Regions from separate parts of the Psychrobacillus sp. FSL K6-1415 genome, predicted to be linked through region 1. Evidence: riboswitches for the same ligand, from Rfam matches in the RefSeq annotation. Region 1 holds a riboswitch; each other region holds the start of a gene.

Region 1 (10,468 bases):
AAAGCGAAGGTTATCACCATTGGAGTCGAAGAGCAATCTGCAGATGTCATTTGTACAAACTTAGACCTATCAACTGGTAGAGCAAAGTTTACAGTAGAAATTCGACAGGATTTAGTGACACAGGATATGGTTATACCACGGCAAAGTTTTACAGTTGAACTTTCTACTCCTGGTTTCCACTCGGTATATAATTCAATGGTCAGTATTGTGATTGGGCTATTATGTGAGGTGCCAGTTGCAACTATCCAAAAGAGTTTGGCGGAGTTTGTAGGAGTAGAACGTCGTTTTGAAATTATTTTTGAAGATGATTTTAAAATTATTGATGACCACTTTGCTAACAGTGGGAATATAGATATTACGTTAGGTACATTAGAAAAGATGGACTTTAAACGTATCAAGCTTGTCTATGCTATTCGCGGTGATCGTGGGGTAACGGTGAACAGAGAAAATGCAGAGACCATTGCTAAATGGGCACCAAAACTTGGTATCCATGAAGTAATTACTACATTAAGTCGCTCCCATGTGACGCAAAAGGATATCGTTTCGGAAAATGAGCTTGCAGTATTCCAGGAAGTTATGGAGGAAGCAGGTATCGAAGTTCAACTTTACGAGGAGTTACCGGAAGCGATTAACCATAGTCTATACGACGTTGCAGATGGAGACTTACTGTTATTAGCTGGTTGCCAAGGAATGGATTACGGTGCAAAACTTGCACTAGAGCAACTAGAAGTCATTCGTCCAAATGTTGATAAAAAGAAACTATTCCAACCGCTTGAAAAGCGAGTTGCTGGAAACTCATAAAGTAAAGAAAAGCAGTCCCATTTTTGGGACTGCTTTTCTGTTATACAACTATAAGTCTACCATTCAATATACTCTGGATATTCTACGTTCATACGGAAGTCATGTATTGTACTTTTAGTTTTGTTTGTCTCTGTTAAAATTTTATTTTTAAAACTACTATAGTCTTTCGATTGGACGACAATATTGTGTACAATCGATTCAAAAGACTGAATACGTCGGTCCCTAGACATATCGATATAGGAAATATTAAGTAAGTCGATGTATTGAATGGCATACTCTTCTGCATTTGCATTAGAGCTTAGCACCTGTTGCATAATAAAGGTATACGATTCTTCTGACATATTCTCTTTCAGACCCTCTGCAATAAGTGCTTGAAACTTACGAGCATTCACTATATGAATTTCTAAATCCGTAGCCTGTTCGTATTTTTTGTGAAGATTGATAAAATCGTTGATTGCAACTAAAGTAAATATAAGCTCTGGCCATAGTATCTCTGTTGAAAAATAAATATTGTTCTGTGATGCGATAAAATCATGATTTTTCATCGTATCTTTCTTCAACCCATTGCCAACACTTTCTACATTACTGTTTCCCTGGTAAGCATTTCTTAGATCGTGCATAATACTTAGCAGACGCATGCGAGCACCTTGCCAATCGAGGTAACGTGATTCTTTCCCTGTTAAACGATGTAGTGCAGTACAAAGTTCATCTAAATCCCAATAATCACCGCTTATAAGTGCTCCAGTTAAGTTCTCGGTATTTTTAAGAGCTAACATATTTTCACCTCCTGATGTACTATTACCGTTTTGGCGAATAGTTAAGCGTCTTAAATAGTTGCGCTTTTTCAGTAGGTGTAAGTTCTCTCCATTCGCCAATAGGAAGACTTTCAATCGAAATGTTCATAATTCGAATTCGTTGTAGTCTTTTCACTGTAAAACCTAAAGCGGAACACATTCTTCGGATCTGACGATTTAAACCTTGGGTTAAGATTATATTGAATGTTTTTGGTCCAATTTTTTTAACTTTACAAGGCAGTGTTTTGGTACCTAGTATATTTACTCCTGTAGCCATATTCTCTATAAATGTATCAGTAATTTTCTCATTGACTGTCACAACATACTCTTTCTCATGACGGTTTTCTGCACGAAGTATTTCATTTACTATATCTCCATCATTTGTTAGTAATATTAAACCATCAGAATCTTTGTCTAAACGACCGATGTGGAAGATACGAAGTGGATGGTTTACGTAATCTATAATATTTCCTTTTATATGACTTTCTGTTGTACTAGTTATTCCTACAGGCTTATTTAATACTAGGTACACAAGTGGTTGTTCAACAACAATTTGCTCACCATCTACTCGTACATCATCTCCAGCTTCTACTTTACTGCCGAGTTCTGCCGTTTTCCCGTTAATCATGACTCTTCCATCAGTGATCCACTTGTCCGCACCTCGTCTAGAAATGATCCCTGCTTCACTTAGAAACTTATTAATACGCATTATAGACACCTACTTTTCTTATTGTATTAATTATAACAAAAGTTGAAACTAAATTAGAGTAATAGCGTAAATTAGGAAAGGAGTGATATAAATGAGCGTTGAAAAAAAGTTAGAACAAACATTTAATGAATTGAAAAAAACATTAGGTTGGGCCGTAGATAAACGAATAACCTTGTCACTTGCAGGGTACTATGTAACTTTAGAGAAGGATTTTGATGAAAATAGATATCGAGAGGTAGCGAGTCATTTGAAAAAGAGAGCAGGAATCTTCTCTGCTTTACGCTCCCACCTAAATCCTTTATTCGTTGCCACATTAGATGTTTCAGGGGCAGAACCAGAACAGGCAGTAAATCTGTTAATGGAAAAAGCAGATGCCTTAAAACAGTTTGGTTTTAAAGTGAATAGCTATACGTATTTGGCAGCACTCATGATGTCGGAGCAAAAAGATCAATGGCCATTTGAAATGAAAATGGCACAAAAATTAATGGATGATATGAAGGCACATCATCGCTTTCTAACATCTACAGATGATTATCCATATGCAATGTTCTTGGGCAAAATGGAAGGTGATACGGCTGTTCGAGCTGAAACGATGAACCGCTATTACAAAGAGTTAAAGCAACATAAATTCTATTCCGGAAATGAACTACAGTGGATGTCCCAGGTCCTTACGTATTCCAACCCAGAGTATGAAGAAAATATGGTGGGCAGAGCAGTAATTATCCGAGACGGATTAAAAAGCGTCAAAATAAAAACTTCTCAGGCACAATATCCGATTATAGGATTTATGGCAGCTTTAAAATTAGGGGAGGAACAATTGAACCAGATTGTAGCAAACTATGAATCCATTGCAAGTATGAAATTATTTTCATGGTATAAAGACTCAGCGCTCCCTATTGCTTTTGGATTGTCCTTAAGATCCTCAAAGGAGGCTTATGCAACTGCCGCGATTTCCATGGCAACTTCGCTAGAGCTTATATTACAGGCGCAACAAGCTATTATGATTTCTACTATTGCAGCTACTAGCGCTGCAACAGCATCAAATTCTGGCTCAGATTAATGAACATGCTATACTAAACATAGATTATCTATATAAGAGGAGTTAGAATAATGAACACCAATCCAATGAGTCAATCAAGAACTATTCAAACACATTTAATATTACCCCCGGATACAAATCATCACGAAACAATTTTTGGTGGAAGAGTGTTGGCATTTATCGATGAGATTGCAGCCATATCTTCTATGAAACATGCACAAGGTGCTGTAGTTACAGCTTCTATTGATTCTGTAGACTTTCTTTCATCTGCAAAGGTGGGAGATGTACTAGAGTTAGAAGCAGTTGTTTCTAATGCGGGGCGTTCTTCGATGGAGGTTTATGTTCGAGTAACATCAACAAACCTAATTACTGGGGAAGAGAAACTAACAACAGAATCTTATGTAACGATGGTCGCAGTTGATGATAATGGGAAGCCTATACCAGTACCAGGCATACATCCAGAAACTGAAGCTGAAAAACGTCTTTATGAAACAGGACCTGCTAGACGTGCTCATCGAAAACAACGCTTAGAAATGAAATACTAAAAGAGTAGGAAGTGGCTAAGTGCTAAAACAAATTGATGAACTATACAAATATCTGATGATTACGCTGCTCGTCTTATATTTAATCAATTCGATTTATCTACAAGAAGTTACTATCACTTTCACAGCAATAATACTCGTCGTTCTTTTGGAATTAACGAAACATCGTCACCATATTAAACAACTAACCTATTCCCAGCTATCTATTATCGGTATCGTATTACTAGCAGGTATTGCTGCTATCATTTATGTGTTAGTTACAATTCAAATTTTCTTAGAACCTATAGGTCTACCGGAAAAAACGGAAAGTGTCCTGTACTTTGTATGTATTGTAGTAGGTATATATATTCTGTGGTATTTTATCGGTAAGCTATTTGGAAGAGCGTTAGAGAAACAATGAACCCCCGTAAAGACTTTAGGTTTATAGTCTTTACGGTTTTTTTTGATCATATTGTAATTGTGTTTTCTATATTATTTGAAACTATATCCTCTATTTCATCGTATGATAATTAGAGGTGAATACTTTGAAGCATATTTACGAAAAAACAGCCAAATATACAAAGTTTGGATCGATACTTTTAATAGGAATATACATAGTTTTACTGATCGTTTTAAAAGACGTTATGTGGAAAGACTTTGAAAATCATTTTGCCATTGGTTTTGCGTTATTTGTTTTGTATAGCTCATCTTTTTTCTTTCAACATGCATCAGAAAAGTTGCCGGATGAGAAGAAAATAGACAGCGATTATTACTCAGCTGATTTTCCGATTCAAGAACTTAATTTTCAACGAGATGTTTCACTAATCCCTCAAACTTATTTAGTATCCAGTACAGGTGAACGCTTATATAAAATCAACCCTACTGAAGAACAGCCTTTTCGAAGGAAACTATCGACATTAAATATTTTTAAAACGGGTATGTTCTTTCCAATTACTTATCAATTAAAAACAATGGACGAGAAGTTAGTTTCTAAATTCACCATTAAAAATAGGCTGAAATTTTTAGAAATAAAGGTGTGTAACCATAATAATCTGCATGTAACTACTATTGTTTTGCCATCAATGTCCATAAAAAATAGAGCTATTGTATTTGATGCAAATAACGAAAAGTTGCTTCAAATGGAAGCTAAAAGTATGTATGGAGATATTGATGTGAATGACTTAGACGGCCATAGATTAGCTAAGTATCGGTTTGGAATATTTCCATATGCTACACATCCTGCCTTTGAAGTACAGGCGATGAATATTCATGTGTCCCTAGCGCATAATTTGACACATGAAGAAAAACTTACATTTACAGCATTGTTTTATTATTGGACAGCCAATCAATAAAAAATGAATAATACCGCTATGATTTCCTCTACCATCAATTAAGTGAGTTTTAATACAAATTAAAGCAAGTCTCTATGAAAGCACGATGAATATGAAGAAGCATTTATTACACAACTATTACATTTCTGCACATTTAAGTTTTGAATGAATAAAGAGTTTTGGAAAAATTATCCGTTTCGCAAGTAATAGACAATAGACCACAAGTAAATATTGACTTAGAGCAAGTAAACTATTCTTGACTGCAAGTAAGCCAGAGATGGAAGCAAGTAAACAATAGGCAAGAGCAAGTAAAGATAAACAGAATTAAATTATTCATGAAAAAAAGAAGATCTAGCAAAACGTCTGTCCAAAGCTCTTCGAAAACAATAGAAATAGATTTTGATCTTAAAGGACCGAGCGTCTTTTGTCAGTTTTGCTTATGTTAGTCTTTAAACAAGTTAAACCACCCTTTGTACTTGAACCAACCAAGCATTGAAATAGCAATGAGAGCTATAGCGCCCAACACTACAAAATAACTATATTTCCACTCAAGCTCGGGCATGTTCTTGAAGTTCATTCCATATACTCCCACGATAAACGTTAAGGGGATGAAAACGGTTGATACAATCGTTAGTATCATCATAATACGGTTCATCCGACTAGAATTTATCGACATATGACTATCCCGGATATCGGCGGTAAGTTCACGGTTCGATTCAATCATCTCTGTCAGTCGTATTAAATGATCGTAAATATCTGCAAAATAGGTGTGCTCAGTTTGTTGTAAATTCATTCGTTCTGAATTTAAAATTCGATAGAGTAAATCTCTCATAGGAATAACTGTACGTCTTAAACGTAGCAAATCTCCTCGAAGATCGAACACCAAATCCATAGAAAAATGGCGCATATCATAAGTGAGCTTATCTTCTACAGCATTTAAATAGTCTTCAATTTTGTAGACAATCGGAAAATAGGCATCCACCACTTTATCGACTATATGATAAGTTGCATGGATAGCACCTCTATCCCAGCCTTGTGGATTTTGTCTAATACGCTCTCGTGCCTGCTCCATTTCATGCATTGGATGGAAATGAAATGACACTACATAATCCTGACCTACAAATATATCTAACTCTTCTGCCTCTAATGTCTCCTCGTTAAGCGTATGTAAAACAAAGAAGTTGTATCCATCATAATAATCTACCTTAGGTCGCTGCAGTCTTTGTAGGCAGTCTTCAATAGCGAGTGGGTGAAAATGAAAAAAAGAACTAAGTATAAGCTCCTCTTCCTTGGAGGGCTCACCAATATCAATCCAGTACCATTCAAACTTTTTTTGTTTTATATCCTCTAATGGAAAGTCACTTACTATATCATGATCGGTCGTTATACCAATCGTGCGAATCATAGGAATCCCTCACTTTCATCACAATCTCTTTTCTTATTAATTAAAATGTATAACCTTTTATTCAGTGTCTGTCTAGCTCCAACGCTTTTCTAGGTTTCCATAGACGCTTGCACTTTTCTTATTATCTCATAGTCTCCCTGTTATAATGAATCTAAAACAAAGGAGAGGTAGTATGGAAAAAAATAATTATGAAGCCTTAATCCCGAATCGCATATTTGTAGGAGGCGTAGATGGGGTTGAACCTCTATTAGCTAATGAACAAATAGATATTATTTTCGACCTAAGGGTTGCATCTAAAGATCATCCTGCTGAAAATTTAAAGGTACATCAACCGATTTTGGATGGACAAAACGAACAGGTTGATTCAATTAAAGCTGGTATCCATGAAGTCGTTCAAGCATATAACCAGGGTAAAAATGTCTACTTTCACTGTAATTCAGGTGGTGGAAGAGCAGGGACAATGGCTGTTGCCACTTTGATGGAGTTAAATCTAGCAGAAACAGTAGAAGAAGCAGAAGAAATGGCCAAAGCAATTCGATCAAAGATAAACCTAAAAGAGGACCAACGAGATTCATTAAAAAGAATATATTCTAAATAAATCAAAAATTATTGTTGACTTATATAATTTCTATTTGTATACTAGGCATTAATCAAATAAAACAACTTTCTTATCAAGAGAGGTGGAGGGACTTGGCCCTATGATACCTCAGCAACAGGCAATTATGTACTGTGCTAATTCCAGAAGCGTTAGCTTGAAGATAAGAAGAGAATAATCACTGGTGACGTGTAAACCTCTTCTTGTTTCTAAGAAGGGGTTTTATTTGATTTAAACTATAAAAATAGGGGGAGAAATCAAATATGTCATCGGAATTATTAAAAGCCTTCAACACTTTAAAAGAAAAGCAGTGGGTAGATTTAACACATATATTCGGAGCAAACTCACCACATTTTTCAGCTTTTAAGGCAGCTGAAATAGACACATTGTTTAATCATGACGATGGATTTTTTGCACAAAGCTTTCAATTTGCAGGGCAATATGGCACGCATATAGACGCACCAATTCATTTTGTTAGAGATTCTCGTTACTTAGAAGAACTGGAATTAAAAGAACTCGTATTACCATTAGTTGTCATTGACCAGTCTAAGGAAGCTGCTGAAGATAATGACTTTACTTTATCAGTGGATGATATTTTAACATTTGAAAAAGCACATGGAAAAATCGAAGAAGGCTCATTTGTCGCACTTCGTACTGATTGGAGTAAACGTTGGCCAGACGAAAAAGCATTTAATAATAAAGATACAGATGGTAATAATCACGTACCAGGATGGGGAATAGAAGCATTAAAGTTCTTATTCCAAGAAAGAAAGGTTAAAGCTATAGGACATGAAACATTTGACACTGATTCAAGTGTGGATTATCTAAAAAATGGCGCATTACATGGAGAATATTACGTGCTTGAACAAGATACTTACCAAATAGAGCTATTAACGAACTTAGATAAGCTCCCTGCAAAAGGAGCTATTATATTCAATATCGTTCCAAAACCAGAGAAAGCCTCTGGATTCCCAGTACGATCATTTGCTATTTTACCATAAAAGGAGATGGATAAATTGCCAGTTAAAACAGCTATTCAAGCACCATTTAGAGCAGACCATGTAGGAAGTTTGTTAAGGCCAGAAAGTTTATTAACCGCGAGAAAAGAATACAAGGAGGGAACGATTACTAGAGAACAATTAAAAGCAGTTGAAACTAAAGAAATTCAAAGAATCGTTGATAAGCAAATCGAGGTAGGTCTAGAGCTTGTGACAGATGGAGAGTTTCGTCGCGACTGGTGGCATTTAGACTTCTTAGAGCATTTAAATGGTTTTGAAGGGTATGTACCCGAAAAAGGGTATATATTTGAAGGGATAGAAACAGAGAAATACGAAGTTCGCAATATCGGCAAAATCTCTTTCAACCCAGATCATCCATTTATCCAAGACTTTATTGATTTTAATGAGATTGTAGCTGGTCGTGCTGTTGCCAAACAAACTATCCCAAGTCCTAACCAATTGTTCCATCCTGGAATCCGAGATGAGAAAGTCTATCCAGATGTAGAAGAATTTGCAAAGGATGTAATTGCTGCTTATCAAGAAACTATACAAGCCTTTTATAAGGCAGGAGTTAGATATTTACAAATTGACGATGTTTATATTGCAGGTCTTTCTTCTCCAGATATTCCATATAAAGAAGGAGAAAGAGAATACTTAATAGATCTCGCTCTAAGGGTCGTCAATGGTATCCTAGAAAGTAAACCAGCAGACTTAGTAGTCACGACACATCTATGCCGTGGAAACTATCAATCTACTTGGGCTTTTGGTGGAAGCTATGCTTTGATAGCTCCGACATTATTTGCAAAAGAAAAAGTGGATGGATTCTTCTTAGAATACGATGATAATCGTTCTGGAGATTTTCAGCCCCTTGCTCATATACCAAACGGAGGAGCAAAAGTAGTTTTAGGTATTTTCACCTCTAAAACAGGTGAATTAGAAAACAAGGACAACATTCTTGCTCGAATTGAAGAAGCAATTCAATATGTACCATTAGAGCAACTAAGTATTAGTCCTCAATGCGGCTTTGCTTCCACCCATCACGGTAATAAGCTTACCGAAGAACAACAATGGGAAAAACTAAAATATATTGTTGATATCTCTAAAGAAGTTTGGGGTTAATCTGTGTAACATCTCGATTACATTCCATACTCATTTGTTGAAGACTGTAAACGAGTAAAATATAACTTTCTTTCTCGCATCTCATTTGATAATGGGTAAGAAAGTAACTTAACAAAAATGCCAAGGGAATAAAACCCTTGGCATTTTTGTTATTTTTTTATTTTCATTGCTTTTGCTTCTGCTTTTAATGCCTTCAAAAGCGAAATAATCATTAGTAGCATTACAAACGAAAATGGTAAGGCAGCAATAATTATTGTATTTTGCAATGCATCCAACCCATTAACGGATAACAATATAATTGCAATTACAGATAGTGCAAATCCCCAAGCAAGCTTTACTTTGTTCGGTGGTGTCAGTGATCCATTTGTCGACTGCATACCAAGAACGAAAGTAGCAGAATCTGCTGAAGTAATGAAAAAGGAACTAATTAATATAACTGCAAATACAGAAATAACGGTAGAGAGGGGCATCAGGTTGAACATTTCAAAAATCGTCAATTCGGTCGAGGCTTGAGCTAAGTCGGAAACTCCTCTTTTTTGAAAATCGATTGCTGTCGTACCAAAAGCCGAAAACCAAAAGGCTCCTAGTATAGTAGGAGCTACAAGAACACCTGTGACAAACTCGCGAATCGTGCGTCCTTTAGAAACTCGAGCGATGAACATACTAACAAATGGTGCCCAAGAAATCCACCATGCCCAATAGAAGATAGTCCAGTTATTAAGCCATTCACGATGTCCAGCATTTAATGGAGACGTTCGGAAGCTCATTTGTACGATATTTGCCAAATAACCCCCAAAAGAATCCGTTAACATATCAAAAATTAATAATGTTGGTCCAAGTATGATGACAAACCCAAGTAGAGCAAGAGCCAATATCAAATTCGTATTGGATAAATATTTTATCCCTTTACTTAATCCTGACCAAGCGGACATTACGAAAAGAACAGTGACAACCGCTATAATGATAATTTGAGACATAATCCCAATTTTAAAGCCGAATAAGTAATTTAACCCTCCGTTAATTTGAACTGCACCGAATCCGAGAGAAGTAGCAACACCGAACGCTGTAGCGAAAACAGCTAGCACATCCACAAGTGTACCCCAAGGGCCTTCCATCTTTTTGCCGAAAATCGGCTTCAATGTAGAAGAAATTAAGC
Region 2 (10,468 bases), 1.2 Mb from region 1:
ATGTATAACCATTCTAATTTATTATCATTCTAATCTTAACCCAAACTGAAGTACCTTGCAAATCTTTTGGAGCATATTCTATTTAATATTGTAGAATATACAGATTTCCTGTTTTCTCTTGACTTTACAACGAAATTATTAGGTAAATAGTAATCTTTCTTTATTTTCATTAAGAATAGTCTAAATGAGAATCGATTTCACTATGAAGCTAGTGAAAACAAAAAGAATCCACGAAGAAATTCTCCGTGGACTCTTGTATATTATCCCCTAAATGCTTGGGCATCAAGTTTAGCCGCTAATTGCATACATTTTTCATGATCCTCTTGCCGTTTGTTTTCAACTTGCAATCTTAGTTCTTGACTTTGTCTCAATTCATCATATCCAAAACCATGTACTCCTCTAAATGCGTGGTCCATCTGTTCTGTATAAGGTAAGTCTTCCGAACTGATAATGAATCATCCCTCTCTGTTTTTAAGTTCATCATTTATATACCCAACTATTTGGGTCTTAAACATATTTCTTTAATAACTTATGCAGTTTTTGAAAATTTGTCTACGATAATCGCAAGTGCTCCATCACCAGTTACATTTGTCGCCGTTCCAAAGCTGTCCTGTGCAATGTATAGTGCAATCATTAATCCAATCATTGCCCCGTTGAATCCAAGCATTGTTTCCAATAATCCCAGTGCCGCCATAACTGCTCCACCTGGAACTCCAGGAGCTGCAATCATCGTTACACCAAGCATAAATATAAAAGGTGCAAATGAAGATAGCATAATATCCTGTCCATTTATAAGCAATACACCGATTGAACAAGAGACAAGTGTAATCGTACTCCCTGACAAGTGGATTGTTGCAAATAGAGGAATCGTAAAGTTTGTCACTTTAGCTGAAGCACCAGTTTGCTGAGCCTGCTTTAGCGTCACCGGAATTGTTGCAGCTGATGACTGTGTACCTAAAGCTGTAAAATAAGCTGGGGACATTGTTTTTAAGAGTTTCAAAGGGTTTTTCCCAGTTACCGTACCAGCTGCTGTATATTGTAATAAAAGCATGACAAGATGCAGCACAATAATCATGACAAACACGACTCCAAAAACCGATAAAACCTTAGCCACTTGTCCACCGTACGCCATATTCATAAAGATTCCAAAAATATGTATCGGTAATAATGGGATAATAACATAAGAGATTACCTTCTCAATAATCTCGCTAAACTCTTCAAATGCATTTTGTAACATGTTTCCTTTTAGTTTGGAAATCCCAATCCCCATAATGAATGAGAAAACTAATGCTGTCATTATATCCATCATCGGAGGTATCGGCATTTCAAATAAGCCCCCAATTAAAAATTCTTCCGGATTCTCTAACTTAACACTCTCTTTACCACCTATAAACTTAGGCAGTAAATTTGATGCGACAAAAAATGCTATCAAGCCTGCTACAATGGTAGATAAATAGGCAATTCCCGTAGAAATACCAAGTAATCTACCAGAACCCTTTCCAAGCTTAGCTATCCCTGGAACAATAAACCCAATAATAATGAAAGGAACAATAAACCCTAAAAAGGCACTAAAAATACTATTAAAAGTAGCCATTATCTCTACCACTATTTTAGGGACAACTAGTCCCAATAAAACACCAAATACTATCGCTATCACTATTCGCGGCAATAACCCAAACCTCTTCATACGATGTCCTCCTCATATGCACAAATGTATTATTAATAACATTTATACACTTTAGCACAGTCACTTATTAAAGTGAATAGGATTAGTAGTATACATAATATTCTATTAACATTTTTTTGAACTGTAGTTCGTGTAGTAAGTATTAGAGCCTTTTCCGTATTTTACTAAGTCAGAGCTTGATAGAATTCTTTTTGCTTCATACCTGTTGTTTAAAAGTAGAAACTCTCTACATTCTTTATTAGTAATAGTTTCTTTACAGAGCGAAAAATAAGTGGAAACTGCTTTTTTGTGTGCATATGAATTGTTTTCTTTACAAGTAGGACAATACCAAGTTCGGGCTATTTTCTGCATTCCAATAAATCCGCAGCTTTCACATTTTACTCCGAGCTTTAAATCTTTAAGTGAAATTGAGAAATGTTCGATAAGAGGAATGGATGGAGGCGAATAGGTACTTCTTAGAATTACTTCTTTTATTTTCTCCATTTCTTTTTGACTTAGGGTTGAACTATTTTCGGGGAAATGTCGTAGGAAGGAACGCATTTCATTCCTATACATTATTTTAACGCCGCTGACTGAATGTTTAACAAAACTATTACGAGACGCAAAGATTACTACACCATGAATTGGGACTGAAATATTATACTGGAGGAAGAACTGAGAAAGTTGATATTTATATTCATTCAACTGATTTGCGGGGCAAGGATATTTAGTTATTCTTCCATCCTCTTTTCGTTGGATAAGTTGTGATGGATTAGTCGAAAACTCTAATTCCCCAATGATGTTTTTTACTTCAAGAATTACTACTCCATATGGGGTTATTATCAGGAAGTCTAATTCAAATGCAAATTCCGCAAAGAGAAACACCTTGTGAAAAATATAACATCTATATGGAATTTTCATTTGCTCTAGCACTTTGTAAATAACCTCTTCACCATAATCTCCTGCTTTAATAGCACCTATCTCTTTAGAAATTCTTGTATATTGTGGATGTTGCGGAGAAAGTCTTTCTATTAAATCAGACATTCTTGCTACATATTTTGAAGGGGAATACGGTTTAATTATCAAATTATCATCACCTCTTCAACACAATATCACGAATAGTTAGTCTTTTCTAGACTAAATTTTTTTATTGTGCAGATTGGTGAATAAAGAATGCTTGAAAAGCGGTATTGACTCTTTTTAGTGCTCAGTTTCTGCTGGACGGATACCAGACTGGCTCGAGCACTTTGACTACTCAATCGGGCGATTGCGACTTCTTCTCGGGCGTTCGTCCTACCCCGGGCGGATAGCAGGTTAGCCTGGGAACTTAGAATACTCGAACGGGCGGTTCCGACTTCCTCTCGGGCGTTCGTCCTACCCCCGGGCGGATAGCAGGTTAGCCTGGGCACTTAGAATACTCGATCGGGCGGTTGCGACTTCTTCTCGGGCGTTCGTCCTACCCCCGGGCGGATAGCAGGTTAGCCTGGGCACTTAGAATACTCGATCGGGCGATTGCGACTTCTTCTCGGGCGTTCGTCCTCCCCCCGGGCGGATAGCAGGTTGGTTCGGGCGCTTAAAGTAGTCGATCGGGCGGTTGCGACTTCTTCTCGGGCGTTCGTCCTACCCCGGGCGGATAGCAGGTTAGCCTGGGAACTTAGAATACTCGAACGGGCGGTTGCGACTTCCTCTCGGGCGTTCGTCCTACCCCCGGGCGGATAGCAGGTTAGCCTGGGCACTTAGAATACTCGAACGGGCGGTTGCGACTTCTTCTCGGGCGTTCGTCCTACCCCGGGCGGATAGCAGGTTGGTTCGGGCGCTTAAAATAGTCGAGCGGGCGGTTGCGACTTCCTCTTGGGCGTTCGTCCTACCCCCGGGCGGATAGCAGGTTGGCCTGGGCGCTTAGAATACTCGAACGGGCGGTTGCGACTTCCTCTCAGGCGTTCGTCCTCCCCCCGGGCGGATAGCAGGTTGGTTCGGGCGCTTAAAATACTCGAGCGGGCGGTTGCGACTTCCTTTTGGGCTTTCGCCATTCGCCTGCACAAAAAAAACAGACACCCGAAGATGTCTGTTTCCTCAAATAATATTATTATTTTACTGGTACTACAGATCCGCCCCACTCGCTTAGGATGAAGTCTTGAATTTCTTCAGATTTCAATGCTTCTACTAAAGCTTTAATCTCTTTATTGTCTTCATCACCTGAGTTTACAGCAATGATATTCACATATGGAGATTCATTAGATTCTTCAATTGCAATAGAATCTTCTAATGGATTGATACCAGCGTCTATTGCGTAGTTAGAGTTGATCAATACTGCATCGCCTTCTTCGTTTTCATATAACTGAACCATCAGTGCTGATTCATAGTTAGCGTCAAATTCAAGATTTTTAGGATTATCAACGATGTCTTTCACTTCAGCTTTTGTTTTGTCAACACCATCTGCTAATTTAATTAGTCCTTTTGCTTCTAACATAGCAAGAATACGACCGTGATCTGCAACAGAGTTACTCATTAGAATTGTTGCACCTTCTGGAAGCTCTTCAATAGAACCGTATTTTTTAGAATATAAACCGATTGGTTCAATATGTATTTCACCAGCGTTAGCAAAATCATATCCAAAATCAGCTTTTTGTGACTCAAAGTAAGGGATATGTTGGAAATAATTCGCATCCAAGTCACCTGAATCTAAATCTTTGTTTGGTAATACATAATCTTGATACGATTCTACAACAAGTTCAATTCCTTGTTCTTCAAGAATTGGTTTAACTTCTTCTAATATAACTGCATGAGGTACGTTCGATGCACCTATTACAAGTTTACTACCCTCTTCTTCTCCGCACGCTGCAAGTGTTAATGCACTCACTGATAATAAAGCTCCAGCTAATAACTTCTTCATTTTCAAATCTCTCCCTTTTTACCTATGTTTTCTATGTGATCGAGTACTCTCGTTTACACCTATTATCGTTTATCTATTTTTGTAGTAATTAAATCGCCTATCCACTGAATTATAAATACCATGATTAATATTAGTATTGTGGCAACAAGTGTTACATCTGTTCTACCTCTTTGGAATCCATCTAAGAATGCTAGCGTTCCTAGTCCCCCAGCACCGATAATACCGGCCATAGCTGTATAACCAACTAGTGAAATCCCCGTAACCGTAATACCTGATACTAATGCGGGCATAGATTCTGGCAATAGAACCTTCCAAATAACAGTAGAAGTTTTAGCGCCCATCGATTTAGCTGCTTCTAGTACTCCTTTATCAATTTCTCGTAGAGCTATCAACACCATACGAGCGTAAAATGGAGCAGCTCCAATAACTAAAGCTGGGAATGCAGCATTTGGCCCACGCATTGTTCCAACTAAAAACTTCGTTAATGGGATTAATAAAATAATCAAAATAATAAATGGAATGGAACGGAATATATTAACGAAAGCTCCTGTTAACCAGTTCGCTAACTTGTTCGCCCATGCTTGATGAGGACTAGTTAAGAAAAGTAAAAGACCGAGCACTAGCCCAATAATTGCTGTCAGTATAGTAGATACTGCAGTCATATATAATGTTTCAACGGTTGCTTCCCACATTTTTGGCCAATCAACATTAGGAAATAAATCATTAATCATTGTTGATCACCTCTGTATTTACTTTTTGTTCATGTATATAGCGGATGGCCTCATCCACCAATAATGCATCTCCTTCTAGTTGAAGGATTAAGGTACCAAATGCGCCATTTTGTGTATGCGAAATATTACCTTGGACAATATTGACTTCTAAATCAAATTGCTTAATAAGTCTCGACAATATTGGTTGTTCTGTTTGCTCTCCAACAAATACTAGCTTTATCAGCTTGCCATTTGGATATAGCTCTTTTAAATGCTGTATTGTTTGTATTGCTTTATTGGAATCACTTACTTGCGAGACAAAACGTTTCGTAATAGGTTGTTGCGGGTTTTGGAATACATCTAGTACTTTTCCTTCTTCTACTACATGACCTTTTTCCATTACTGCAACACGACCGCAAATCTTTTGAATAACCTGCATCTCGTGGGTAATCAATACAATTGTCAGCCCTAATTTTTCATTGATACTAACTAATAAGTCTAAAATTGAGTCTGTAGTTTCTGGGTCTAACGCAGAGGTTGCTTCATCACAGAGAAGCACTTCTGGACGATTGGCTAATGCCCGCGCAATTCCGACACGTTGTTTTTGTCCTCCTGATAACTGTGAAGGATAATAATGTCCGCGACCTTCTAAACCAACTAAATCAATTAGTTCCTCTACTCTCGAAGAACGTTGTGCTTGTGGAACACCAGCAATTTCTAATGGAAAAGCAATATTTTCCGCAACCGTTCTTGACCATAACAGATTAAAGTGTTGGAAAATCATACTTACCTTTTGTCTTACTTGACGAAGCTTCACTTCATTTATCTTAGTAATATCTTGATTGTTGACGATAATTTGACCCGAAGTTGGCTTTTCTAATCCATTCAATAATCGAATAAGTGTACTCTTTCCTGCACCACTGTATCCAATGATGCCGAAAATTTCACCTTTCTTTATGTCAAGATTCACCTCTTCAACTGCAACGATTGTACCTTGTTTCGTGCTAAATTTTTTCGAAACATTATTTAAACTAATCATGGGAAACTTGCCACCTTTCTACGAAATGCTCAATTGTCTATCTATCTTCAAGAAATATTGTATGAATTTTTAATCCTGCATTTTAAAACTACTCAATGCGTCAACAGTTACTATGTAAATACATATACTTCCCATTTCTATCTAAAAAAACCCTCCTGCAAAAGAGCAGAAGGGTTTTAAGTTATTTATTTTAATAACGTTCATCCATTCTCTCATTTCCCAAAGCAACAGCTTTGCGTGATTTGGCACCATTTCATTTACATGACGGTTGCCGGGCTTCATAGGGCACTTCCCTCCACCACTCTTAATAAGAGTAACACTATTTAATTTGTTGGTATATCGAATGTTATCACACGACTACTTGCTCGTCAATACTTTTTATTGTCTCTAATATAAATGGAACTGATTGAAATGCATATATCTTTTTATATACAGTTCCACCTTTAGCGATTATCAGGCATGGCACGCTTTCAATATGATAATCCATTGCAAAATTCTCTAGATAGTTAATATTTGCTTGGCCAATTGAAAAAGGCATCATCTCTTGTACAACTTGCATCATCTTACTTGCAACTTGGCATGTTCCACATAAGGGTGTATAAATATAGAACATTGTAAGCTGACCACTGTTCTTATGGTCGTTCCACTGTTCAAGTGTCCATTCATTCACATTACATCATCCTAAAGTAAATATTGTCTTTTCACTTTTATATTAACACTTTTTAATATGGATGCCAAAACTTTGAACGGTGTAGTCGCCACTTCACAATACATTGGATTGGTATATAGATGAATAGCTTCAGGGTATTCTTTCCTGACGATGGAGCGAATTTGCTCGCCTGATCTATCCGCATCTAAAAACGCATAAATAGGAATACCGTCGTAAGGACTTAAAATCTCTTCTAGCTTTACATTGGATATCGTTCCGTTTGTACAAATAATTTCTGTTGATTCATCAAGTAATTTTAAAAGCTTTAATTTATCTGATCTTCCCTCAACTATAATTATTTTTTCACTAAAGACAATAGCCATTCAGCATCTCTCCCAACTATGCCCTTTCCAATATTATATGAAAAAAACGCCGACATTAAGCGGCGTTTTCATAATTATTCTGAAATTAATTCTTCGTATTTTTCTGGAGAAAGTAAACCATCGACTTCCGTTACATCAGCTGGCTCTACAACAATCATCCATGCATTTTCATAAGGGGATTCGTTTACATATTCAGGGTTATCTTCTAATTCTGTATTTACATCTACTACTTTACCGCTTATTGGTGCATACAGTTCAGAGACAGTTTTTACAGACTCTACACTACCAAATGGATCTCCTGCTTTAATATCATCTCCGACTTGTGGAAGCTCGACAAACACGATATCTCCAAGCTCTGATTGTGCAAATTCAGTAATACCGATACGGATATTTCCGCCTTCAGTCTTTACCCATTCGTGCTCTGCTGAGTATTTTAAATCTTTAGGTGCGTTCATATATATACCCCTCTCCATTAATAATACATTCATCTACTATATTCACATATTTTTATAGTAAAAACAAGTGACTTTAAGAAGTCTTCCAAACATCCTCAAACTGTTGTTCCTTGAAGCCTAGCGTTAATTTTTCACCATCAAAAACAACTGGACGTTTAATAAGCATTCCATCAGAAGCAAGCAAGGCTAATTGCTCATCTTCTGACATCGTTGGAAGCTTGTCTTTTAGACCAAGTTCTCGATATTTCATACCAGAAGTATTAAAGAATTTTTTGAGTTCTAAGCCACTTACTTCGAACATTTTTTGAAGCAAATCTTTAGTTGGAGGATTTTCAGCTATATGGTTGTCTATGTATTCTATATCATTGTCCTTTAACCATTTGCTCGCTTTTCTACACGTTGTACATTTAGGATAGCCATAATATTGAATAGTCATGTTGTACCACCTTTTTCTTTTTATCATACATAATATTGTAAGAGATGAGCAATCATTTTGAACGGTGACTAAGGATTCAACCTCGAATTAAGAAATTAAGACTCAAAAAAAATGCCCACCCTTTAAATTCAAAACCTGTTTCCAACGTTTCCGAAATGCTCTGGACTAACTTGTTGCTATATTATTGCCGATTGAATTTTTAGTGATGCTGGTTGGTTGTGACGTCCGTCACAACCAACCAGCATCATTTTTTTGGTAATTTTATGGCGCTTATCTGTCCGTCGCTCTTCTACAACTTCTAGAAACACGTTAGTGCATTTTTGGATAACTAGAGAAAAGCTACTTTCCTATTCATGGAGCAGGCCCCCGAAGATACAATTTCGGGGGCTCTAACGCTACTCTATACGATAGATACCGTCTATTTTTATGTCGTATACTTTTTTATTAGTTGAAGAAATCCATAAGAAATGCCCTAATTAAAAATTTTTGATAACAAATCCAGAGCCTCTACATTGCATGCAATCCTCTGTATTCTATATCAACAGGAAGACTGATTTTATATACTCAAGATGCATAAATATCCTTATATCTAATGAATGATTTGGTCTTAATTTATCTTTACTTGCTCTCACCTATTGTTTACTCGCTCATTTCTGTGGCTTACTTGCGGTCGTAAACGATTTACTTGCTCTAGGCCTATATTTACTTGCGGACTTTTACCTTTTACACGCGGAGTGGATAATTTTACTAAATTTCATTACTCATTCACAGCCAAAATTTGTAGAATTGAATGACTAATAGTTGCTTTCCACTCAATTTGTCGACTGCAATTGATAGTGTCTTTAGATGCCCCTGCATATTTAACGTGTTTTTCATAAAGGCTTGATTTTAATTGATGAATAATGACTACACACTTAATTGATTGTAGTGGAAAGCGGCGACTCCAGCAGGATAAGCGAGAAAGTCGAGACCCACAGGGAGGATTCATAAATACGAAAGATTTAATACATCGTGTGTCGTTAATTTGTGAACGGAATCCCATTGTCCCGAGGAGGCTCGGCCTCGCCTGCGGAAAGCGTCCGCTTGCAACGAAAATCAACTGTATTATTATTATTATTAGGGATAAATAAAAAAGCCGATCTACTAGAATCGGCTTTTTCGTTTATTTGATTAAAGAACGTATTTTTCTGCTTCGATTAGTTTAACGGATGCTTCTCGTTTTTTCTCAATAACATTGTATGGTGTGTAGCGTGTTAATTTACGTAAAGCGGAAATCATCATACGTTGATTATCTCCATCTACAGATGCAATAAGTGTCTCTTTTGCTGCCTGTTCGATTTCAATAAAAGCTTCTTGTGTGAAGATTTGTGTATAAAGAAGTTTTTGTGCTGCTTTTTCTTCTCCATCACGCCCAATTGCTTTTTCTGTACGTAGAACTGCTGATTCCATTGCAAATAAGTTATTTGCTATGTTAGCGATGTTCACTAGTACTTCTTGTTCTGCCTCTAGTTTTGTACCAAATCGTTGTGCAGCAAGACCAGCAACTAGAATACCAATTTTCTTCGCATTAGCTACTAATACCTTTTCTTGTGCAAGAGCTTCCGTACCAACCTCTTCTGGCATCATCATTAATAGCTCTTCTTGTAAGCCTTGAGCCTTTTGAAGGAGTGGTAATTCACCTTTCATCGCTTTTTTCAGGAATGTTCCTGGAACGATTAGGCGGTTAATTTCATTTGTTCCTTCGAAAATACGGTTAATACGCGAATCTCGGTAAATACGCTCTACTTCATACTCTTGCATAAATCCATAACCACCATGTAATTGAACAGCTTCATCAACGATATAATCTAGAACCTCAGATCCTACTACTTTGTTGATAGAACATTCAATTGCATATTCAGCGATTGAAGCAGCAATTGCTTTGCCGTCTTTTTGTTCTTCTGCACTCAATTGACTCATACGCTCTTCAAAATATCCAACAGTACGGTATATTAAACTTTCAGTTGCATACAATTTAGATGCCATAGTAGCCAGTTTGTTTTTCGTTAAATTAAAGGAAGAGATCGGTGTCTTAAATTGTTGACGTTGATTTGTATAAGAAATTGCTAATTCTAATGCTCGTTTAGATCCACCAATTGTACCTACCCCTAATTTATAACGACCAATATTTAAAATATTGAATGCGATAATATGACCGCGACCGATTTCCCCTAATAGGTTTTCTACAGGAACTTGAG
Region 3 (10,468 bases), 2.1 Mb from region 1:
TATCTTCTTCCATCTGAACAACTGCTTTTTCTGTATCCTTCATCAAATCTAAAAACTTATTCCTAACTACTCGCATAAAATCAATGTGTATAGAAGAAATATCGTTCAAAATAATCCACTCCTTTTCTTTTTATTATAAAGTAAATATTCAGAAAAACTATATATATCCTTGAATATTCAATGAACATAAATTAGATGGCCTATTCATAATTTATCAATTTCCATATTATGCAATAGAGAAAGAGAATTTGTCTTTCTACTAATTCTAGTATTCATACTAGTAAAAGAAAGGAGGAAATTGAATGGCAGAAAAAATATTTATCAATAACACATTAGCAGCATTTCAAATTACACTCTTTGTTCGTGAAGGAGAATTCCCGTACAACCAGGATGGAACCGTAACATTTACACTAGAGCCTGGTGAAACAGAGAGTGTTACCTATGGTAGCGACACAAATATATTTTTAAATGGACTAACAATCTTTACAATTTATGAAGGTGATCTTTTCAGTTCAGTAAAATTTGTAACAGCTCAAATGAGTGAGTTAGACAATCTTCTTAATACAAATGACACAATAACTATTTCACAAGTACAAACAGATTATGTATTATCTGGTTCCAATATATTTCTGGACGCGGTTAATGATGCTCAAACATTAGCAGAAATAAGGGCAGCAATTGAAGATCCTAGTTTGGGGCTAAATTTAACAGCTTATAACGCTCTTTCTGAAGCTCAGAGAGATGAGGTAGCAGGAGTATTGCTAAATACTAGACCTGTTGGGGGTTACCCTTCCATTGCAAGTGTCCAAGCATCCCTAGATGCAGCAATAAATGAGCTTGTTGATCCAAACAATATTTACGTAAGTGCAGGAGCAGTTGGAGGAGATGGGAGTATTGCAAATCCTTTTGGAACTATTACCGATGGAGTTGCAGCTGTTAATCCTGGAGGAACCGTGCATATTTTAAGTGGCACATATCCAATCACTTCCCAAATTTTAGTTAACAAAATGGGAATAACCTTATTAGGAGAACCTGGAACAACTCTTCTTCTTCAAGCAGATATTATAGCCTTATTAATTACTGCAACTGATACTACAATTAACGGTCTAACAATAACTAGTGATATTCCATATGCAAAGGAATTCATCCAAATTGGTGGTACAAATACAAACTTATTAAATAATACGATATTTGGTCCACCACAAGCATTGCCAATGTCAAACTGGGTTGTAAACCGGGCAGTAGTATCACAAGGCGGGATAAACATTGTCGTTGAGGGAAATACGTTTTATTCATTACGAACCGGGATATACATTAATCCAAATGTAACTGGCGAGATAGATAATAATGTAGTATATAACACAAAAGGCGCTTTCTTAGTAGACAGAGCTTTCACTACTTTTGTGGGCAACTCATGGGGTATTCCAATGAATGAGTTTGATATCGTATTATTTGCCGGTACAACTACTGGACCACCATATGATAATCTTCAAGCTCTTAGTGCAGCTAATAATAATGCAACCATATCTGACCAACGTAGTTAATATATAGGAAAAAGTAAAAACCAACTTATTTGGAAGTTGGCTTTCAGACTGTAGAGAAACTCAATTTTTGGTGCATAGAGTTGTATACTAAAATCTGCAAGGACCACCACTTCGCTTTCCGTGGGCTTGGCTTCAGCCTCCTCGTCACGGTGAAAACATATGCTCCTGCGGTTACTCGTCGCAAAGACATTGGTCAAGTTGTTCCAACAGGAGTCTTCGTGGTGGTCCTTGCCTTATAAACAACTCCTTAAAGGTTTCCACTATAAATACTTTTATTTAGATAAAGCAACCTCTTTAAAGATATTTATTATTACTCATAGCAGTTTATAAAAATACTTTTGTCTTCAAGCTGAAAGCCAACTTATTTGGAAGTTGGCTTTTTTTGTGGGCATTTCACAGATTCCGCATGTTAATAAGCATTTCTTATTGTCGCCCATTTTGTATTGGTGAACTTACCACAAAGTACCTGTATCTATTAATTTATAAACATAGTAATATATGAAAGTTATAATACTACTTTCAAACTAGAGGAGAATGGGTTTAAGTGAAAAAAGTACTTCCTATTTTTATTATATTTGTCTTATTTCTAAGCTCTCACCCTATACAAAGTACAGCCACTGGTAGTTCACTTACAGTGGGGACTGTTCAAATAGATAACGTTAGCGTATTAAGTTTACCAAAACAAGGTTCGACTGTTATCACCACTTTAAAAAAAGGAGAAGAATTCCCTGTCCTATCTACTGCATCAGGAGACTCATCTACCGTTATAGTGCATACTGTAAGTCCTGGAAATACATTATGGAAAATTTCAAACCAATACGGGATTCCACTTAGTGCACTTCAAGAGACAAATAAGCTATCTTCAGCAGAAATTCGAATTGGACAGAAATTAATAATTCCACAAACACATACACTATATACTGTTATAAATGGTGATACTTTATGGAAGATTTCTGAAAAATTCAATGTAACTATAAATGATTTAACTAAGTTGAACAGACTACAATCTTCAAACCTAATTGTCGGTCAAAAATTAAACATTCCCGATTATTACGTACAAATTCAGTTGTTGGGTGATAAAAAAGGCTGGGTTAATAAATCACTTTTAAAACAAACGAACCAGCAACGAATCGTAATGGGATGGAAGTATAACGGAAGTTCGCAAAATTATTCACAACAATTGAAGCACTCTAATTTAAATGTGGTGTCACCAAGATGGTATACTTTAAACAACACAGGTAATTTTGTTTTAATTACAGCTGACACAAATTATCTGAAAGATGCACATAACAAAGGCAAGAAAGTTTGGCCCCTAATTGGAAATAAATTCGACCCAGTTTTAACTGACTTGGTATTAAGTAATCCTGAAAAACGCAAAAAATTAGTGTCAACGCTTAAAAATTCTTTAGTTCAAACAAAAAGCGATGGAATAAATGTGGACTTTGAAAACATCGATCCGAAAAACAAGCAAGATTTTATCCGCTTCGTAACCGAACTTAAAAACGCTCTTCATCCACACGGAATTAAAGTATCTGTAGACGTTACTCGCGAAAACAAGGATCCTTTTTGGTCTGGCAGTATAGACCGTTATGCGTTAGGTCAGGTTGCTGACTATATCATTATGATGGGGTATGATGAGCATTGGGGAGGTAGTCCAATAGCGGGGTCTGTAGCTTCTATGCCATGGGTTCAAGAAGGTATTGAACTGTTACTGGAAGACGTACCATCTCACAAGATTATCTTGGCGGTACCTTTCTACACAAGAGAATGGATTACTAATTTAACGACAAAAAAAGTGAAAAGTATCGACCGTACAATGGGTGAGGTTGAACAAATTATCTCTTCAAAAAATCTTATAAAAGTTTGGGATCAAAATACCCAGCAAAATTATGTGGAATTTACTGCAAACGGGGATAAGCACCAAATATGGGTAGAGGATAAACAATCTATCAAACTTCGTATTGACCTTGCTAACCAATTTAACTTAGGTGGAGCAGCTGCTTGGTATATCGGCTCTGAAACACCTGATATTTGGAATATATACCATTTCAACAAGTAAATGGAGTGTGAAACCCTAAAATTTAATAACAATTTTCAACCTGAGTCCATATTTAGATGAACTCAGGTTGTTTTAATTTTCCACTAAAAGTAAAAGTACCCAGTCTTTCTCTAAATTATGAGTTGACTGAGAACCTTACCCTCTCATCTTCAATCCTGAATCTTATTTTTCAGATTAGGTAGTCACCCATACTTTATATATATTTAATCCATCCTGCTGAGTATTGACTCTAAATGTGTCTATCGAAGCTAATCTAAAAGCAAGAGAATAAGCAATTTTGTAGTCTGAGGTTATATATCCATCGTAAATTCTTCCGTAAATTTCATTTGCTAAAGAATCGGCCCAAACATCGGCTTCATACAATGTTTCAAAAATTATTTCTTCTCTTTTCCACCTAATATTCATAGCTACACCAACTTTGTAAAGTTATTCCCATTCATAAGGTGTTTCTTGGTAAACATAATAATTCAACCAATTGGAAAATAGCAAATGTGTATGTGACCGCCATGAGTTCATTGGCTTTTGTGATGGATCATTGTTTGGAAAATAATTTTCTGGAACATCAATCTCCACACCTTTTGATATATCTCTTTGGTATTCATCTGCAAGTGTTGTTGCATCATACTCTAAGTGACCAGTAATCATAATATGCTTTTTATCTTTAGATATTACTAGGAAAACACCTGCATCTTCCGAATTGGAAAGCAATATCAGTCGAGGGTCTTGTTTAATCTCGTCGTATAACACAGCAGTGTAACGAGATACAGGTGCATAAAATTCATCATTAAATCCTCGTACTAATTGAATGGTTGGATCGGATAACCGATGACTAAATACACCAAAACATTTTTTGGGTAGGTCGAATTTACCAATACTATAATGATGATAAAGCGCTGCCTGCGCTCCCCAACAAATATGAAGAACAGAGGTCACATGCGTTTTGGACCATTCCATTATTTCAGTCATTTCAGGCCAATAATTAACATCTTCGAATGGTAAATGCTCAATTGGAGCACCTGTAATAATCATTCCATCAAATTTTCTGTGTTTGATATCCTCAAAAGTCGTATAGAAAGTATCTAAATGAGTTTTACTAACATTTTTGGAATCATGTGTTGCCATATGTAAAAAAGTCACATTTACTTGGAGGGATGTATTCCCTAATAATCGTAACAATTGAAGTTCGGTTTTCTCCTTTTCAGGCATAAGATTCAAAATAATTATGTTTAATGGACGTATATCTTGAGTTATTGCTCGATCGGTATCCATGATAAATATTTTCTCTTTTTTAAGAAGTTCAGCTGCTGGTAATTGTTTAGGTATATTTATCGGCAAAATAGTACTCCCCCTTAAATTTAAAAACCCTCTTTTCCTTTATATAAGAAAAGAGGGTGAACGTTTTGCTCTCGATTCTTATCTTTCAAGAAATTATATCTTGTAGGAGTTAGCACCTTTCTGATAAATCAGAGGTTGCTGAAGCTTCAACGGGCCATGTCCCTCTGCTTCTCTTGATAAGAGTTATTAAATTATATTGTTCTTTATTAAAGAATATTAACATGTGTTTTCCAATAATTCAACTTCTTTTAAACTTTGAAACGATTCACTGCTTCCGCAAGTTTATCACTAAGCTCTGTTAAGGTCTCAGATGCTGCAGCAACCGACTGAATCGCTCGTAACTGCTCATCAGAAGACGCACTCACTTCTTCACAGGCTGCTGCGGTTTGTTCTGAAGTTGCAGCCATCACTTGAATAGTATCTACTACCTGATCTTTATAGTTGGAAACCTGTTCAATTTCTGCTGAAACTGCATCAATAGATGTTTGTAAACTATTCATCAATATTGATATTTCACTAAATGTTAACTCAGTATCAGTTACAACAGAACCTTGTTCACGGAATGTTTTGATGGTGTCTGTCATTTGCTCCCCTACAATATGGGATTCACTTTGTAGCTCCGTAATAGTTTGTTTTACTTCCTCTGTGGCTTTAGCAGATTGTTCTGCAAGCTTTCGCACCTCATCCGCAACGACCGCAAAGCCCTTTCCATGCTCACCTGCACGGGCCGCTTCAATACTTGCATTCAGTGCGAGGAGATTTGTTTGTGATGAGATTTCCATAATGGTTTCCATAACACTGCCAATCGCTTTTACTCTAACTTCTAAAGTTGTAAACAATGTAGACATGGAGGTAAGATTAGACTCCCAGTTTTGGAAAGAAGTTTTCAATTCACTCATTTGGTTTTGACCATTTGTATTCATTAAATTTGCTTTAGTAGCTATATCAGTCATCGTTATTGATTTTTCGTTAATGAGATTGATTTGCTCGCTTAAGTGCACGGAACTCTCTGTTACTTCACCAGCATCTTCTGCTGATTTAGATGCACCTTCTGCAATTTCACTAACAGCTAATGACACTTGTTCCGCAGAAGCATTTGTTTCTTCAGCTACAGCACTTAAATTTTCAGAATTTGACTGCACATTATTTGCGGACTCTTTTACAACCTGAATAATTCCATTCATACTGCTAGACATTTTGTTGAAGTTTGTAGCAAGTTGACCAATTTCGTCCTTAGACCTTATATTCGCTTGTACAGTTAAATCTCCATCAGCAATAGAATCCATTAATTTTTTTAGTTGGCCGATTGGTTTTAAAATAGCGCTAATCATGAAATATAATACGATAAATATGATTGCCTCAATGGCTAAAACAATTATTATTATCATTGTACGTATACTGTCTGCTGTTTGGTTTATCTTATTTTCCTCATAAACAGCTCCTATTTTCCAATCCAATTCTGGTATAGTTGTAAATACAGTAATTGTATTAGTACTCTCCGTTCCGTCAGTCACATTTCCACTTTCCAAGGAACTAGATAGCATTTTTTTAACTGATGAATTCTCAGATATGTTTTCACCAAATAAAGTGGGATGAACTATAGCATTACCATCTGCATCCACAATAATTGGATAACCTTCATAACCTAACTCATTGTTTGCTAACGTTTCTGTTAATTTGGATAATAGAATATCAATGGCTAATACACCAACCACTTGGCCATCTCTAATAACAGCTTTTGCACCAGAAATTGCATATTCTCCAGTAGAAGCATCTACAAAAGGTTTAGACCAGCTGAAACTGTCTTTATTTGAAACTGCATTTAAATACCATTCCCTTGAAGTAGGATCAAAATCTGCTCCTAGGTCTGCTTCTGGGATAATTTCAATCGATTTATCAGGTAAAGCTATGTAGACTGAAGCTACAGCGTCATATAATGAAACAAATTCATTAAATTTAGTATCTAATTGTTTCTCTAATTTCTTGGCTAAAACTCCATCAGTTGCTTTAGCACTATTATGAAAATCTACAATATCATTTGAAGTTGATAATTGAATAAGCCCTTTTTCATATGTAGCTAAATAATTCTGAATTGATGTTGACATTTCTTGAACTATAACTTGGCTTTGATCAATTAAGTCTTTTTCCGTCTTTTTACTAATAGTGTTCGTACTAATGGTTATTAATGGTGCCATACTTACAATAATTAGAGCCATAACAGCAATAATTATTTTCCACTTTATAGATTTACGCATTACTCATCTTCCTTCTCTATGTATTGAATATGCTCCGATATGAATATTCCATATATAAGTATATTTATACTATTATATCGGCACAATGAGAGAATATTAATGCATGAAAAATAACTTACTCTTCAAAAAAACAAATTTCGGTGAAATACCTTCTTATTTACCTTTCTATCATATTTTCTGCAGATGATGATTTCAAACATATTATTAATGAAAATAAAGGAACTAAAAATAAATCTTCCAATTTGAGATACCTGACTTGAAATCTCACAAAAGAGACCACCTTCTTAAAAGGTGGTCATAATCATTATAAGTAATTCTAATACTTCCTAACCAATCCATTCCTCCAATAAGATTTCAAGTTGTTCTTCTTTTGCTTGAATAGATTCGATAAGCTTTTCATAAATTCCCCAATCAGTTTCTATTTTTGCATTTTCTTTTAAATATGAAATTTCACTTTCCAAACAAGAAATTTCTTCATCGATTGTTCGCTCTTTTACACGTTCCCTTGTTGGTTGTTTAGTTTTAGTCTTTTTCTCTGAAACATCTTCTACTTCTCGCTTAGAATACATTTCCTCCCATTTTGTTCTAGCCCACTCATATGGTCCTTCAAATGTAGTGAGCTGGGCTTTTTCTAACCAGACAGTTTTAGGAAATAATTTATTTAAAAAATACCGATCATGTGATACGGCCAATATAGTTCCATCAAAATCAGCTAAAGCATCTTCAAGTACTTCTCTAGACTCAATATCTAAATGGTTCGTCGGTTCATCAAGAATTAGGAGATTAATATCCTGATGCATGAGCTGTGCTAACCGAAGTCTCATGCGCTCACCACCGCTTAAATCACCTATTCGCTTAAATACATCTGGTCCATAGAACATAAATTTTGCGAGAATATGTCGTGCATCTCCCTCGACCACATTTAACTCACTTCGAAATACATCAATTAGCCTAGACTTCGGATCCTGAATTTCATAATGCTGCGACAAATAACCTGCCCGGACATTACTACCTAACCGAGCTTCTCCATTGTCAATAGGTATCTCTCCACGCAGAAGATTTAATATAGTGGATTTACCAGAACCGTTTCGACCTACTATCGCAACTCGGTCCTTCCAGTATAGATTTAGCTGTGCATTTTCTAGCAATGCTTTATCTCCAAATGATTTATATACATTTTTCATCATAACTACTTCTTTTCCACTTCTAGAAGCAAATTCAAAGGAAAGCTCCATCTTTTTCGGGTCGATTAAAGGTTTTCTAACTTTTACCATTCTCTCTAGTGCCCTTTCCATATTACGTGCCTGACGAAATAACTTTGGATTTGGTGGAACCGCTTCATTTGCCCATTGTCTAAGTCGTCTTATTGCATCCTTCATTTTTTTGATCTTTTTCTGTTGTTCCTCATACTCCTGGAACTCACGCATTAATCTAGCTTCTTTCTCTAAAATAAAGGAAGAATAATCTCCATGATAAAGAGAAAGCTCACCTTCTTCTAAATCTGCAATTTTATTTACGACCTGGTCTAAGAAATATCTGTCATGCGAAATGATTACAACAGTCCCTGAATAGTTAACCAAATATTGTTCCAACCACTCAACTGCAAATAAATCTAAATGATTCGTCGGTTCATCCAACAATAATATATCTGGATTTGACAGTAAAATTTTCCCAATCATTATTTTTGTTTGTTCGCCACCACTTAAACTAGCAAATGATTGGTTTACGAATTGGTTCAACTGAAGTCCCTGCACTACTTTTTCAATTTCAGACTCCATTGTATAACCGCCTAAAAGTGTAAATTGTTCTTGTACTTCTCCGTATTGTTGTAGCAGGCGCTCCATCCCTTCTGAATTTAAGGTTGTCATTTGTTGCTCCATCAGAATCATTTTCTTTTGTAACTCCGTAATCTTTTGAAAAGCATAATGGAGAACATCAAGACCTGTAATATCTTCTGAAAAAGTAGGTATTTGAGCCAAATAACCAATGGATACACCTTTCTTAAAGTTGATATATCCTTCGTCAGGTTTTTCATTTCCTGCTAACAATTTGAACAATGTAGTTTTACCGCTACCGTTACGACCAACAATGGCTAACCTGTCTCCCGTTTTAATATCAAGAGATAAGTTTCCGAAAATCGTATTTCCTCCAAGCATTTTTGTTATATTTTGTATTGTACATATCATTATGATCGCTTCCCTTCAATTCTTTATGAGCTAAGAAGCGCCTTTTTTTCGCAACAAAAAAAGACTGTCTAAAAAGCACAGTCTTCTCGCTACCATTTAGGATCCGAAAGAATGACTTCTTAGCTATGAACATTACTTTGAAATTGTCTAAAAATGGACAGACCTGTCCCGTTGTTAGCAATTTCATGAGTAATTGCACAAGAAGTGGATAAAAATTCCAACATAAAAAATTGTGCATTCATAGCGTTTTTCATTCTTTCTTCACCTCCGTTCGAATTAGTTAAATAAATAATAGCATAATTATTCAAACAATTCAATCGTTATTTTCATTTGGTTTTTCAAAAGATGGATCATTTATGGATTCGTCCACTTTAGGAATACCTACATCATTTTCTTCATTAACTTCTTCATTACCTGTATTTGGAATTTCTTGATCTTGGTTGTCTATTTGCGTCTCAGGGTTAGCTGGTTGATTGGAATTCCTTTGAAATCCACAGGCAGTAAGTATGAAACAAGAAATAATAAGTATCGAAAACATTCGTTTAAACATTGTTAGTTTCCTCCTAATTTAACATTAGAATGCACAACCTTCGTAACTTTATACTATAAAATTTATTCAACTATCTTTTCATGGTTTAACTTTTAGTTTAATTAAATGGATGATGTTTTTTTGCCAAGTAGATTCTCTTATAAAAAAAGAGCTCTAGCACGAGGCTAGAGCTTCATAAATCATTCTTCAATATCAAAATAAATTTCATCTTCGTCGTTATATTCAGAACCATTTTCGAATAATACTGTTGTTCTTAAAATTAGTCTTGTTACTTCCTCATTACTATCTGGAATCCATCTTTCATCTGGCATAATTTCAAAAGGTATCATTTGCATGTCCTTAGATGCAGCTGCTCCTACTAATTCAATTGAGTGCTTCGATACAATTTTAGGTGATTCACCATTTGTCAGTTTAAATACCTCTAATTTGATATTTTCTACCGATTCATCGTGTACCCCTTCTATATAAATCGTGCCCGACAGATTAATACCATGTTCAATATAAGGGTGATCGACAATCGTGTCTATCTTTATAGATTT

Evidence for each region. A riboswitch is a leader RNA that binds a small molecule or an ion and turns the genes downstream of it on or off. The one in region 1 is predicted to bind S-adenosylmethionine.
Region 2: another riboswitch for S-adenosylmethionine. It lies ahead of MKY60_RS14145 (methionine ABC transporter ATP-binding protein); the one in region 1 lies ahead of MKY60_RS20370 (cyclase family protein).
Region 3: another riboswitch for S-adenosylmethionine. It lies ahead of metA (homoserine O-acetyltransferase MetA); the one in region 1 lies ahead of MKY60_RS20370 (cyclase family protein).

Annotation. Positions count from the first base shown of each region.
Region 1 is NZ_JBBOOQ010000001.1:4,126,425-4,136,892, reverse strand. Features, by position in the region: gene MKY60_RS20415 (Mur ligase family protein) at 1-801, shown strand, start outside; gene MKY60_RS20410 (DUF6904 family protein) at 858-1,577, opposite strand; gene rluF (23S rRNA pseudouridine(2604) synthase RluF) at 1,600-2,304, opposite strand; gene MKY60_RS20400 (DUF4003 family protein) at 2,396-3,364, shown strand; gene MKY60_RS20395 (acyl-CoA thioesterase) at 3,415-3,888, shown strand; gene MKY60_RS20390 (hypothetical protein) at 3,908-4,285, shown strand; gene MKY60_RS20385 (hypothetical protein) at 4,410-5,216, shown strand; gene corA (magnesium/cobalt transporter CorA) at 5,638-6,600, opposite strand; gene MKY60_RS20375 (protein-tyrosine phosphatase family protein) at 6,773-7,198, shown strand; SAM riboswitch class I at 7,266-7,365, shown strand; gene MKY60_RS20370 (cyclase family protein) at 7,459-8,196, shown strand; gene MKY60_RS20365 (5-methyltetrahydropteroyltriglutamate--homocysteine S-methyltransferase) at 8,212-9,312, shown strand; gene MKY60_RS20360 (glycine betaine uptake BCCT transporter) at 9,462-10,468, opposite strand, start outside.
Region 2 is NZ_JBBOOQ010000001.1:2,956,839-2,967,306, forward strand. Features, by position in the region: gene MKY60_RS14125 (dicarboxylate/amino acid:cation symporter) at 530-1,687, opposite strand; gene MKY60_RS14130 (nuclease-related domain-containing protein) at 1,793-2,710, opposite strand; gene MKY60_RS14135 (MetQ/NlpA family ABC transporter substrate-binding protein) at 3,753-4,559, opposite strand; gene MKY60_RS14140 (methionine ABC transporter permease) at 4,622-5,290, opposite strand; gene MKY60_RS14145 (methionine ABC transporter ATP-binding protein) at 5,283-6,308, opposite strand; SAM riboswitch class I at 6,518-6,622, opposite strand; gene MKY60_RS14150 (thioredoxin family protein) at 6,658-6,978, opposite strand; gene MKY60_RS14155 (toprim domain-containing protein) at 6,990-7,340, opposite strand; gene gcvH (glycine cleavage system protein GcvH) at 7,415-7,795, opposite strand; gene MKY60_RS14165 (arsenate reductase family protein) at 7,869-8,231, opposite strand; gene MKY60_RS14170 (acyl-CoA dehydrogenase family protein) at 9,402-10,468, opposite strand, start outside.
Region 3 is NZ_JBBOOQ010000001.1:1,992,401-2,002,868, reverse strand. Features, by position in the region: gene MKY60_RS09355 (DUF1572 family protein) at 1-109, opposite strand, end outside; gene MKY60_RS09350 (hypothetical protein) at 303-1,544, shown strand; gene MKY60_RS09345 (LysM peptidoglycan-binding domain-containing protein) at 2,089-3,603, shown strand; gene MKY60_RS09340 (hypothetical protein) at 3,778-4,008, opposite strand; gene metA (homoserine O-acetyltransferase MetA) at 4,030-4,938, opposite strand; SAM riboswitch class I at 5,014-5,121, opposite strand; gene MKY60_RS09330 (methyl-accepting chemotaxis protein) at 5,187-7,193, opposite strand; gene abc-f (ribosomal protection-like ABC-F family protein) at 7,520-9,379, opposite strand; gene MKY60_RS09320 (RAxF-45 family protein) at 9,499-9,633, opposite strand; gene MKY60_RS09315 (hypothetical protein) at 9,693-9,929, opposite strand; gene MKY60_RS09310 (sporulation protein) at 10,109-10,468, opposite strand, start outside.